DNA from 2 places in the Massilia sp. CCM 8734 genome. Region 1 is predicted to be linked to the other one. Evidence: predicted binding sites of a transcription regulator. Region 1 holds the regulator's gene; the other holds the start of a gene.
What was found. Region 1 encodes FNR, which switches genes on or off when oxygen is low (the NO sensors DNR and NnrR bind a similar motif). Its sites were predicted from a motif close to TTGATNNNNATCAA; they were not measured.
Positions count from the first base shown of each region.

Region 2: a site for FNR is predicted at 3,307-3,320, ahead of F2P46_RS01595 (hemerythrin domain-containing protein). Genes of this name have one in related genera too.

Region 1 covers NZ_WHJI01000018.1:7,329-12,638, forward strand. Annotated here, with positions in the region: gene F2P46_RS17640 (hypothetical protein) at 1-416, shown strand, start outside; gene F2P46_RS38275 (hypothetical protein) at 497-625, shown strand; gene F2P46_RS17645 (DEAD/DEAH box helicase) at 698-1,945, shown strand; gene fnr (fumarate/nitrate reduction transcriptional regulator Fnr) at 2,142-2,909, shown strand; gene F2P46_RS17655 (hypothetical protein) at 2,949-3,476, opposite strand; gene F2P46_RS17660 (suppressor of fused domain protein) at 3,746-4,309, shown strand; gene F2P46_RS17665 (hypothetical protein) at 4,418-4,639, opposite strand; gene F2P46_RS17670 (FixH family protein) at 4,666-5,199, opposite strand; gene ccoG (cytochrome c oxidase accessory protein CcoG) at 5,232-5,310, opposite strand, start outside.
Region 2 covers NZ_WHJI01000001.1:348,905-354,214, forward strand. Annotated here, with positions in the region: gene F2P46_RS01575 (Pls/PosA family non-ribosomal peptide synthetase) at 1-665, opposite strand, end outside; gene F2P46_RS01580 (hypothetical protein) at 844-1,176, shown strand; gene F2P46_RS01585 (permease) at 1,203-2,531, opposite strand; gene F2P46_RS01590 (DUF2249 domain-containing protein) at 2,535-2,786, opposite strand; gene F2P46_RS01595 (hemerythrin domain-containing protein) at 2,783-3,247, opposite strand; gene F2P46_RS01600 (peptidase U32 family protein) at 3,372-4,406, shown strand; gene F2P46_RS01605 (U32 family peptidase) at 4,417-5,310, shown strand, end outside.

The DNA.
Region 1 (5,310 bases):
TCGATAACAGCCCGTTCCGCCTGACCGGCGGCGTGGTGTACAACGGTAACAAGATCAGCATGGTGGCGCGCCAGGATTCGAACGGCTTTTTCAACATCAACGGCAAGCAATACGCCGCCAGCCAGGTCGGCATCCTCAACGGCGGGATCGAGTACAACAAGGGCGCGCCGTATGTCGGCGTGGGCTGGGGCAATGCCTTGAGCACCGACAAGAAGTGGCAGCTCAGCGCCGATCTGGGCGCGCTGTGGCAAGGTCACCCGAAGGGCCGCTTGACGAACTCGCAATGCACCGCTGCGGCCGCCGCCTGCGCCACCCTGGCGCGCGATGTCGCCACCGAGCGCGTGAAGATGGAAGCCGACGTCGAGGCCTACAAGGTTTATCCGGTCTTGCGCGCCGGTATCAGCTACCGTTTCTGACCGGCAGGCACCAGGTAAGGAACAGCGCGCCGCGCGGGCGTGGTTTTGGGTAGGATATCCTTTTTACAAGGGAGTGCACCATGAAACCACGCTTTCACTCGCTCGCGGCGCTGGCCGCCTGCTGCATGCTCGTTCTGGCCACGGCCGCCTGCGGCGACAAGCCGGAACCGACCAAGCCCCAAGTGGCGACAGCGCCATTGACCCGGTAGGCTTTTGCGCCACGGCAAGCGCCGGACAGAGTAAACTACGCCCTTGTTCTTTCGCTGCAAGGTCGCTTCCCCATGTCTTTTGATTCCCTCGGTCTGATCGATCCCCTCGTGCGCACGCTGGACGCGCTCGGTTACCGCACGCCCACGCCAGTGCAGGCGCAAGCCATTCCCGCCGTGCTGGCCGGGCGCGACATGATGGCCGCCGCCCAGACCGGCACCGGCAAGACCGCCGGCTTCGCCCTGCCCCTGTTGCAGCGCCTGACCTTGCAGGGCCAGGTCGGCGCCAATGCGGTGCGCGTGCTGGTGCTGGTGCCCACGCGCGAACTGGCCGAGCAGGTGCACGAGAGTTTCCGTGCCTACGGGGCTGGCTTGCCGCTGCGTACCCACGTGGCCTACGGCGGCGTGAGCATCAATCCGCAGATGATGAAGCTGCGCAAGGGACTCGACGTGCTGGTGGCCACTCCCGGCCGCCTGCTCGACCTGTACCGCCAGAACGCGCTCAAGTTCGACCAGCTCGAGACCCTGGTGCTCGACGAAGCCGACCGCATGCTCGACCTGGGTTTTTCGCGCGAACTCGACGCCGTGTTCGCCGCCCTGCCGAAAAAACGCCAGACCCTGCTGTTTTCGGCCACGTTTTCGGACGAGATCCGCGCTTTGGCCGGCAAGCTGCTGAGCGACCCTTTGAGCATCGAGGTCAGCCCGCGCAACAGCACCGTCAAGCGTATCCGCCAGTGGGTCGTGCCGGTCGACAAAAAACGTAAGCCGGAACTGTTCTTGCACCTGCTCAACAAGCACCGTTGGGGCCAGGTGCTGGTGTTCGTCAAGACGCGCAAGGGCGTGGACCAGCTGGTCGAGACCTTGCAGGCGCAGGGCGTCGCGGCCGATTCGATTCACGGCGACAAGCCGCAGCCGGCGCGCCTGCGCGCGCTCGAGCGCTTCAAGGCCGGCGAAGCGAAGATCCTGGTGGCGACCGACGTGGCCGCGCGCGGGCTCGATATCGACGACTTGCCGCAGGTGGTCAATTTCGACCTGCCGATCGTGGCCGAAGACTACATCCACCGCACCGGCCGCACCGGCCGCGCGGGGGCCTCGGGCGAAGCGGTCTCGCTGGTCTGCGCGGACGAGGTGCAATTGCTCGCCGCCATCGAAATTCTGACGAAGCAAACCCTGGAACGCATCGAGGAGCCTGGTTTCTCGCCGGAACACAGGGTGCCGCTCACCAACACCACCGGCGAGGTGCTGAAAAAACCCAAGAAACCGAAGAAAGCCAAGGTCAGCGGCGACGTGTCGACGGTCGACGTGCGTTTCCGCCCGCGCTGAGGCCGGCGCCGCGCCATGCGCAGGGGTATGGATCGCGTTGTTAGGACATGCACAACGCAAATCTGCATAATGCATGCCCGGCCGGGAAAAACAGTCATCTGTATCGGGGAAACAGCCCCATCTGTTCCGGTATTCGCCCGTGCGCCGGGGTCGCCGTGGGGTATCATACGGCTCAAGCCACAAACCGTCAGACCCTATGCCTCAGCCTCTCCCCTTCGTTCCGGCAGCCATGCTCAACGTCGCCGCACTCAAGGCCAGCTGCGCCGGATGCAGCATGCATCAGCTGTGCCTGCCGATGGGACTCGAAAACGATGACATCAGTCGCCTCGACAACATTATCGGCAAGCGCCGCCGCGTGCTGCGCGACGAGCGCCTGTACCAGATGGACGAGCCGTTCCGCAACCTGTACGCGATCCGCTTCGGCCACTTCAAGACCTACCAGGTCAACGCCAACGGCGAGCAGCAGATCACCGGCTTCCAGATGGCGGGCGAACTGCTGGGGATGGACGCCATCAGCGGCGACCGCCACCATTGCGACGCGGTCGCGCTGGAAGACAGCGAAGTGTGCGAAATCCCGTTCGAGCGCCTGGAAGAATTGTTTGGCGAAGTGCCGACCCTGCTGCGCCATTTCCACCGCATCATGAGCCAGGAAATCACGCGTGAACAGAATGTCATGCTGTTGCTGGGAAATATGCGGGCGGAGCAGCGCTTTGCCGTATTCCTGGTCAACCTGTCAGCGCGTTATGCGGCGCGCGGTTACTCGGCCACCAGCTTCCAGCTGCGCATGTCGCGCGAAGATATCGGCAATTACCTGGGGTTGACCATCGAAAGCATCAGCCGCCTGCTGTCGCGCTTCAAAAAGCAGAGCTGGATCAGCGTCGACAAGCGCGAACTGACCTTGCTCGACCCGGCCATGCTCAAGGCGCTGGCCGCCGGCACCGAACAGTGCAGCCCGATGGCGTGAGCCAGGGGCGCCCGGCCAGGGGCACCCGGCAAGGGGCTCTCAGGCTGGCAGCCCGCCGCGCGCCAGCGCGGCTGATCCCTGCGCGAGCCAGGTGGCAAGGTCGGCTTCCAGGCTGCCACTGCTGCTCATGGCCAGCACCGAGCATTTTGGATGCCCGGTAAAGCGCAACACCACGAGCGGTACGCCGGACACCGCCATGAATACCCGCTCGCCCTTGCTGGCGTTGAACCATCCCGAATAAAATCCGAAGCCAGCGATGCCGTTGCGCTTGGTTGTGATGCCAAGGCTGCGCACGTCGGGCAGGCGCTCGATGGCGGGCGCCCGGATGTCGGCGCGCGCCAGCCGGAAGGTGTAGAAGGCATGCCTGACCACAATGGCATCGGCGCCCAGTTCGACCGAGTGACGCATCAGCATGCTGGCGCAGAGAACCAGGGCGAATAATCCCGATGCCAGCAGTATGCCGCCGACCAAACCGGTTTCCATGGCATCCGGCGCTTTTTGGTGCGGAGTCAGGTAATAGAAGAACGTGGCCAGCAGGAGCGGCAACGCGATCAGCATGCCGATCAAAAAAACTTGCTTGTTGGAAGTTGGAATGTCGGTTTTCATCATCTGGGTATCCCGTCATGGCATGGTTGGCTATATTTATCAGACAGTATAGTTCCAGAACGCGCTGTAAACAGTCCGTTCGCGTCGGCGCAGGATGCACCGCCTTGGGTGCCGATGCAGACATGTCCGAGCAGGCAGGGGAGCCACTCACGGTCGCCTACAAGCTGCCAACACTCCCGGGCAGAAGCCCGTTAAGAACCCGATTAACAGATACCGCAACGAAGTTGGAAATGACAACAACACAAGCGCACAAAGATTGGGTAAGTTTTCTTCGCCACCAGATTGGGGGGGAGTTCGCTGTCACCAAGTACGACGACGATGAACGGACCACAAGCATCCCCATTTATTCGAGCCAGACGGAAGGAGGCCTGGTTGGCGCAACGGTCGGCCTGATGGACCTTGACCAGAGCAGAAATCCTGCCGTCCAGATCCGCACAGAAATCTTGATCGACACGCGCATGGACGACGCGCGAGGGCTTAATCTACTCTCTACAATCGCCTTTTATATCATAAAAAGTCAATGGCGGGTTTCACCTGGGACCGTCTTCGAAGAAATTGGCGGGATGTACTTTCCCGGCACTCCGCTCCGTCATATTTACTTTACCGCCCCGTATCAATGGGACGGCATGTCCAAAGTCGTATTGAGCGACCGAACCATTTTCCCTCTGATCGCCATTCCAATTTCGACAGCAGAGGCAAATCTGGCGAGTCAAGATGCTGGAAACGCACTCGAATCACTATGGGATGCCAATCGCGTTGACGTTTTGGACTGGAATCGAAAAAGTTCTGTTTAACGCCAATCGTAAAATATCGGGAAAGCGCAGGTCGACAAATGCCTGCCCTGCCATCTCGGGCTATCAAAGCACATTGAAAAACGCGCGTCGGCCTTTTACGACGAACGCTTAAAACGGCGGATGCGGATCGTCCGGCACCACCACCAGATAATAGGTCAGCATGCTGGCCAGCGCGCAGAAGATCCAGAAGAAGAAAAAGCCGATCGTGTACACCGCCATCGGCGACAAGGCCAATTCACCCAGGTGCAGTTCTTCGCGCGGATCGAACAGCGCAAAGAAACAGCCTTCGGCCAGCATCGCCGCCAGGAAAGCGGGCCACAGTACTTTCATCGCAAGACGCATCGACACTCCCCCGTTTAGTTGGCTGGTTGCTGCACGTCGGCCTTGATCGCCAACGCCTGCTCGCGCGGCCAGTGCCAGGCCGCAGCCAGGCGCCAGTCAAGCTTGCCGCCTTCGACCACCACCTGCCAGCGCGCCCGTTCGAGCAGCGGCAGCGCCACCGAAAAACGCCCCTGCGCATCCGGGATCACGTCCAGCTTGCGATCCTTTTCAGGCTGGGTGGCGTGCGCCAGGTGGATGCTGAATGGCGCGCTCAAAGGCTGCCCGCCGCTGCTCAACATCCCGGCCAGTTTTTCAGTGGCCGGATCGTAGCGCGCATCGAAACCGAGGCGCATGGCGCTGGCCGCGCGGTCGCGCCGCAAGTCCTGGTTGATGGCCTTGCCCTTCTTGTAGTAGTCGTCGACCACCATGGCGTCCTGGCCGCGGTAGGCCACGACGCCGAGATTGACGCCGGCCACCACCACGATGGCGGGACCGAGCATCAGGAGCCACGGCCAGCGGTGCTTGTACCACGGCCCGGCGGGGGGAGTCAGGGGTGAGGCGGTTTGCATGCGAGTCTCCTTTTTTGCTTATTTTGGCACGATTATTTAGGCACGATGAACACGGCTTTTTCACGCACCGTGAGCGACGGGTCGTCCACCGCGGTGATCTCGAACTCGATC
Region 2 (5,310 bases), on a different contig from region 1:
AAGCCCTGGTACACGCGGTCCTCGGCGCGCACGCCGAGCACCGCGTTTTCGCTGCGCAAGAAGTGGCAGATGCTGCGCTGGGAAATCAGGATGCCTTTCGGCTTGCCGGTCGAGCCCGAAGTGTAGATGACGTAGGCGGGCACGTCGGGCGAGACCTCGCCCCGGCGCTGCAGCCGTTCGCCGTCCGCCAGCGGGGCCAGCAAGTCTTCGGCGCACCAGGCGGCGCTGGCGCCGCCGGCCAGTTGCCCGGCAAAGGCGGCGCTGGTGACGACGCCAACGGCGCTGGCGTCGTCCACGCAGACGGCGAGGCGCTCGACCGGCGTATCCTGGTCGACCGGCAGCCAGGCGGCGCCGGCCTTGGCAATGGCAGCTTGCGCAACCAGCAACTCGATGCCGCGCATCATCCACAGGCCGACAATATGGCCGGGACGCACGCCCAGGCCGATCAGGCGCGAGGCGCCGATATCGGCCAGCCGGTCCAGTTCGGCGTAGCTCAGGCGGCGTTCCTGGTAGATCAGCGCAAGCTGGTCGGGCGTGCGGCGGGCGCTCGCTTCGAGCAGGTCGGCCAGGATTTCGTGTTTGAGCAGGGAGGGTTCGGCTGGCCCGTACAGGATGTCGGGATGGGCGGCGACAGGAGCGTCGGAAAGCGAAGTCAATTCGAGCATTTATACCACGTGGTTGAGACGGCGCGGAGGGACCTCGGCGCCAAACGTCAAGATATAACATTTCGCAAGCGCCGTGTTACCGCACGGCTCTTTAATCAGGGAAAATTAAGTCTGTGCATCAATGCATGCCAAGCGGCAGGATTTAGTTTCTCTCTGTCAATTATTCTGCGAGCGCCCCGTGGGAATCCTTGACCTGTTCAACACCAAACCGACCCCCGCCAAATTCGCCACGCTGATGGAGTGGGGCGTGAGCGTCGAGGACGGCCTGGCCGCAGCGTCCGACAATCTGCGCGGGCGCAGCGTGACCAACTTCGACGAGGTGGTGCCGGGCGTCTTCCTCAGCGCCTGGAACGATTCGTACGACAGCTCGCGCCTGCTGTTCCCGGATATCGTGCATCGCCTGAACCTGGGCGCCGAGCCGGTGATGATGATGCCCACGCGTTCGCGCCTGATCGCCACGTCCGCCCACAAGCTCGCGGGCATGCTGGCGATGGTCGAACCGGCGCACTGAATGCTCGACGCCGGCTACCCGCCGCGTTACCGCACCACCGAGTTTCCGCCCAGGGCCGTGCGCGACACGCTGGCGACCATCGCGCTGTAACCGCGCCGCAGCGCCATCGCCAGGTTAAGCAGCAGCCAGCCGGCCGATGCGAACATCGCCCCGGCCGCCGGGCGCGCCAGCTGCGCCGGCCACCAGCAGGCCGCCAGCAGCAGGGCCAGGGCTGCCGCGTGCAGCCAGAATTGGCGCTGCGCCGACTGGTCGGTGATGAGCGTCTTGATGGCCGGCGCGCGCTGGCCATCGGCGGCGCGCTCCTGCAGCTCGCGCCAGACCAGGAACGGCACGATCTTGTACAGCATGCCGTTGATGGTCGAGTACAAAAAACCCACCAGCATCAGCACGCCCATGGCCAGGGTGCGACCGTCGCCCGCCAGCTGCGATGGCAGCGCCCACAGCGCCGCGCAGGCGAGCATGCTGGCCATCGCCAGGCGCCAGAACAGGGTCATGGCGTCGGCCTGCGGACGCTTGCGACGCGCCAGCAGGCGCAGGGTCGCCAGCGCAAACACGGCGTAGGCGCCAAGTACCAGCGCGCCGGCCAGCGTGTCGATCCAGGCCAGGCGCGCGCGCAGCGCCGTGGCGCTCACGCTCCACAGCACCAGCAGCAAAAAGATCGCCACGCCCAGCACCTGCGGCAGCGGTTTGTCGTACAGCGGCGTGACCTGGAACATCGGCACCACCTGGAACGACACACCGACCAGCAGCAGTCCGGCCCACCCGAACACACCCCACAGCGCATGCAGGTCGGTGGCCAGCATCAGCGGCAGCGGCGTGGCCGCTCCCGGCCAGGCAAAGGCGTACGCCAGCAGCGCGCCGAGGCACACCGTGACCACCAGGCTGCCGAGCGCCAGCCGGACGGTGGCCGTCATCGGGATCGCGCCCGGCGGCGGCATCTGCCACAAGGCGACCGTGAGCGCGCCGACCAGCCACGCAAAACCCGGCAGCAGCAAGGCCAGCGCGACTCGAAACAGCCATGGCTGCGTAAACAGGAAGGCGCAGCACAAGGCCGCCGTGCCGCCGCCCAGCAGCGCGTGCACACCGGGCGCCAGCATGCGCGCGCGCGGCAGCGCGACGCCAGCCACCACCGGCAGGAGCTGGATCAGCGCGCCGGCCATGGTCATGCCCAGGGTGCCGAGGGTGAGCAGGTGGGTCAGCGCCAGCGTGGCAGGCGACCAGCGCGAAACCAGCGCCGGTGCGCCCTGCCACAGCAGCAGTGCGGCGGCCAGCATGGCGCACACCGGGGTGGCGAGAAAGTAGCGCAGCACCGCGCCGAGAGGCGGCGATTGTTCGAGCGAGAGGGTGCGCTGCATGCGTCAGGCGGCCGGCACGCGGCGCCAGATGCGCACTTCGTACAGATAGTCGGGCAGCGCGGAGGTGGCGTGGCCATAGCCGTTTTGCGCCAGGATGCGGTACAGCGGGCGCGGCTCGCGTTCGATCAGGATGCACAGGTGGTCGCCCTCGGGCAGGCGCTCGAGCGCGTCGAGCACGCGTTCCAGCGGTTCGGGCGGCTCCAGGCCGCGCACGTCGATGTGGTGGGTTTGCGGGGTAGGCGCGGCGGCGTTCATGCGGCGCTGGCCATCTGGTCCATCGCCCCGAACGCCTGCATGGCCGCCACCAGCTTGTGGCAGTTCGGCGCCAGCACGCGCTCGATCATCGGATAGAGCACGCCTTCTTCCTTTTCGCTGTGCTGGTACAAAACGATGCCCAGCGTGTCGGCGTGATTGAGGAACGCATCGGTATCGCGCTCGCGCAGCGCATTCGACAAGCGCTGCGCCACGCCGCGGATGCGCAGGTGCTCGCTGCGCATCGCGGCGGTGGGGGCGCTGGCGGCGCCGATGGCGTTTTCGAACGCCGGAAAAATGATCCGCTCCTCGATCAGCAAATGCCGTTCCAGCGCGTGGCAAAAGGCGGCGAAGCAGTGTGCGGCTTCGCGCCACAGTCCCTTGCGCACGGCGCGGCGCGCGTCTGCGAACAGTGCGTCGCAGCGCACATGGTCGGCTTCGAGATAGCTTCCGATTGTGTCCATCGTGGTCTCCTGCTGTTTGTGCATGGCGCCATTGTCGCCGCTTCGCAGTCCGGAAATCCTTGATGCACGTCAAAGATTTCCGGACTGCCGTCGGGCTACAGTGCAGTCCCCCACCTTACGACGAATGAACATGATGTCAAATTCTTCCGACGGCGCCGCGCCGTTCGAACTGGTGTGCCCTGCCGGCAGCCTGCCGGCCCTCAAGGCGGCCGTGGACAACGGCGCCGACTGCGTCTACCTGGGTTTTCGCGACGCGACCAACGCCCGCAATTTCGCGGGCCTGAACTTCGACGAGGCGGCCATCGAGCAGGGCATCGCCTACAGCCATGCGCGCGGACGCAAGGTGCTGCTGGCGCTGAACACCTACCCGCAGCCGTCCGCCGGCGCCCTGTGGCGGCGCGCCATCGACCGCGCCGCCGGCGCCGGCATCGACGCCATCATCCTGGCCGATCCGGGCCTGATGCGCTACGCCGCCGAGCGCTATCCGGCGCTGCGGCTGCACCTGTCGGTGCAGGGTTCCGCCACCAACTACGAGGCCATCAACTTCTTCCATCGCCACTTCGGCATTGCCCGGGCCGTGCTGCCGCGCGTGCTGTCGGTGGCGCAGGTGGAGCAGGTTGTACGCAATACGCCTGTGGAAATTGAAGTCTTCGGCTTCGGCAGCCTGTGCGTGATGGTCGAAGGGCGCTGCGCGCTGTCGTCCTACGCCACGGGCGAATCGCCCAATACCCACGGCGTGTGCTCGCCGGCCAAGGCGGTGCGCTGGCAGCAAACGCCGGCCGGGCTGGAGGCGCGCCTGAGCGGCGTTCTGATCGACCGCTACGCCGACGGCGAGCAGGCCAATTATCCGACCCTGTGCAAGGGCCGTTTCGACGTCGCCGGCGAACAGTTTTACGCGATCGAGGAGCCGGCCAGCTTGAATACCCTGGAACTGCTGCCGCAGCTGATCGAGCTGGGCGTCTCCGCCATCAAGATCGAAGGGCGCCAGCGCAGTCCCGCGTACGTGGCGCAGGTAACGCGCGTATGGCGCGAGGCGATCGACCAGTACCGCGCCAGTCCGATGCGTTTTTCGGCCAAACAGGCGTGGATGGCGGATCTGAACAAGGTGGCCGAGGGGCAGCAGCATACGCTGGGCGCCTACCACCGCTCATGGAAATAAGGGAGGCAGCATGATGAAACTGGCCCTCGGCCCGGTGTTGTACTACTGGCCGCGCGATACGATGATGGCGTTCTACGACACGGTGGCGGCAAGCCCGGTCGATATCGTCTACCTTGGCGAAACCGTGTGCTCGCGCCGCCACGAGCTGCGCCTGCCCGACTGGCTGTCGCTGGCCGCCATGCTGGCCGACGCCGGCAAGGAAGTGGTGCTGTCGACCCAGGCGCTGCTCGAATCGGGCAGCGATCTGACCAACCTGCGCAAGCTCACCTCGAACGGGCGCTTTGCGATCGAAGCGAACGACATCGGCGCCGTGCACTGCCTCGACGGCAGCGTGCCGTTCGTGGCCGGCCCGCACCTGAACCTGTACAACGAAGACAGCGTGGCGCTGATGGCGCAACTAGGCGCGCGGCGCTGGGTCATGCCGCTCGAAATGGGGCGCGCCGCGCTGGCGGCGATGCAGCAAAGCCGGCCGGACGGGCTCGAGACCGAGGTATTCGCGTATGGCCGCATGCCGCTGGCGTTTTCGGCGCGCTGCTTTACGGCGCGCCACCGCAACCTGGGCAAGGACGATTGCCAGTTCAGCTGCATGGCCCATCCGGACGGGCTGGAATTGCGCACGCGCGACGCCGACACCTTTTTGATCCTCAACGGCACCCAGATCCAGTCGCACCTGGTGTACAACCTGCTGGGCGAGCTGGCGGTATTGGCGTCGATGGGCGTGGACGTGCTGCGCATCAGTCCACAGGCGCAGCACACCGAGGCCGTGGTCGCGCTGTTCGACCGCGCGCGCCGGGGCCAGGTCGACACCGGGCAGGCGCTGGCCGGGCTGGCCCCGTTGATGCCGGCGGCGGCGTGCGACGGCTACTGGCACGGCAAGCCGGGCATGGCGTTCGACAGGCGGGAG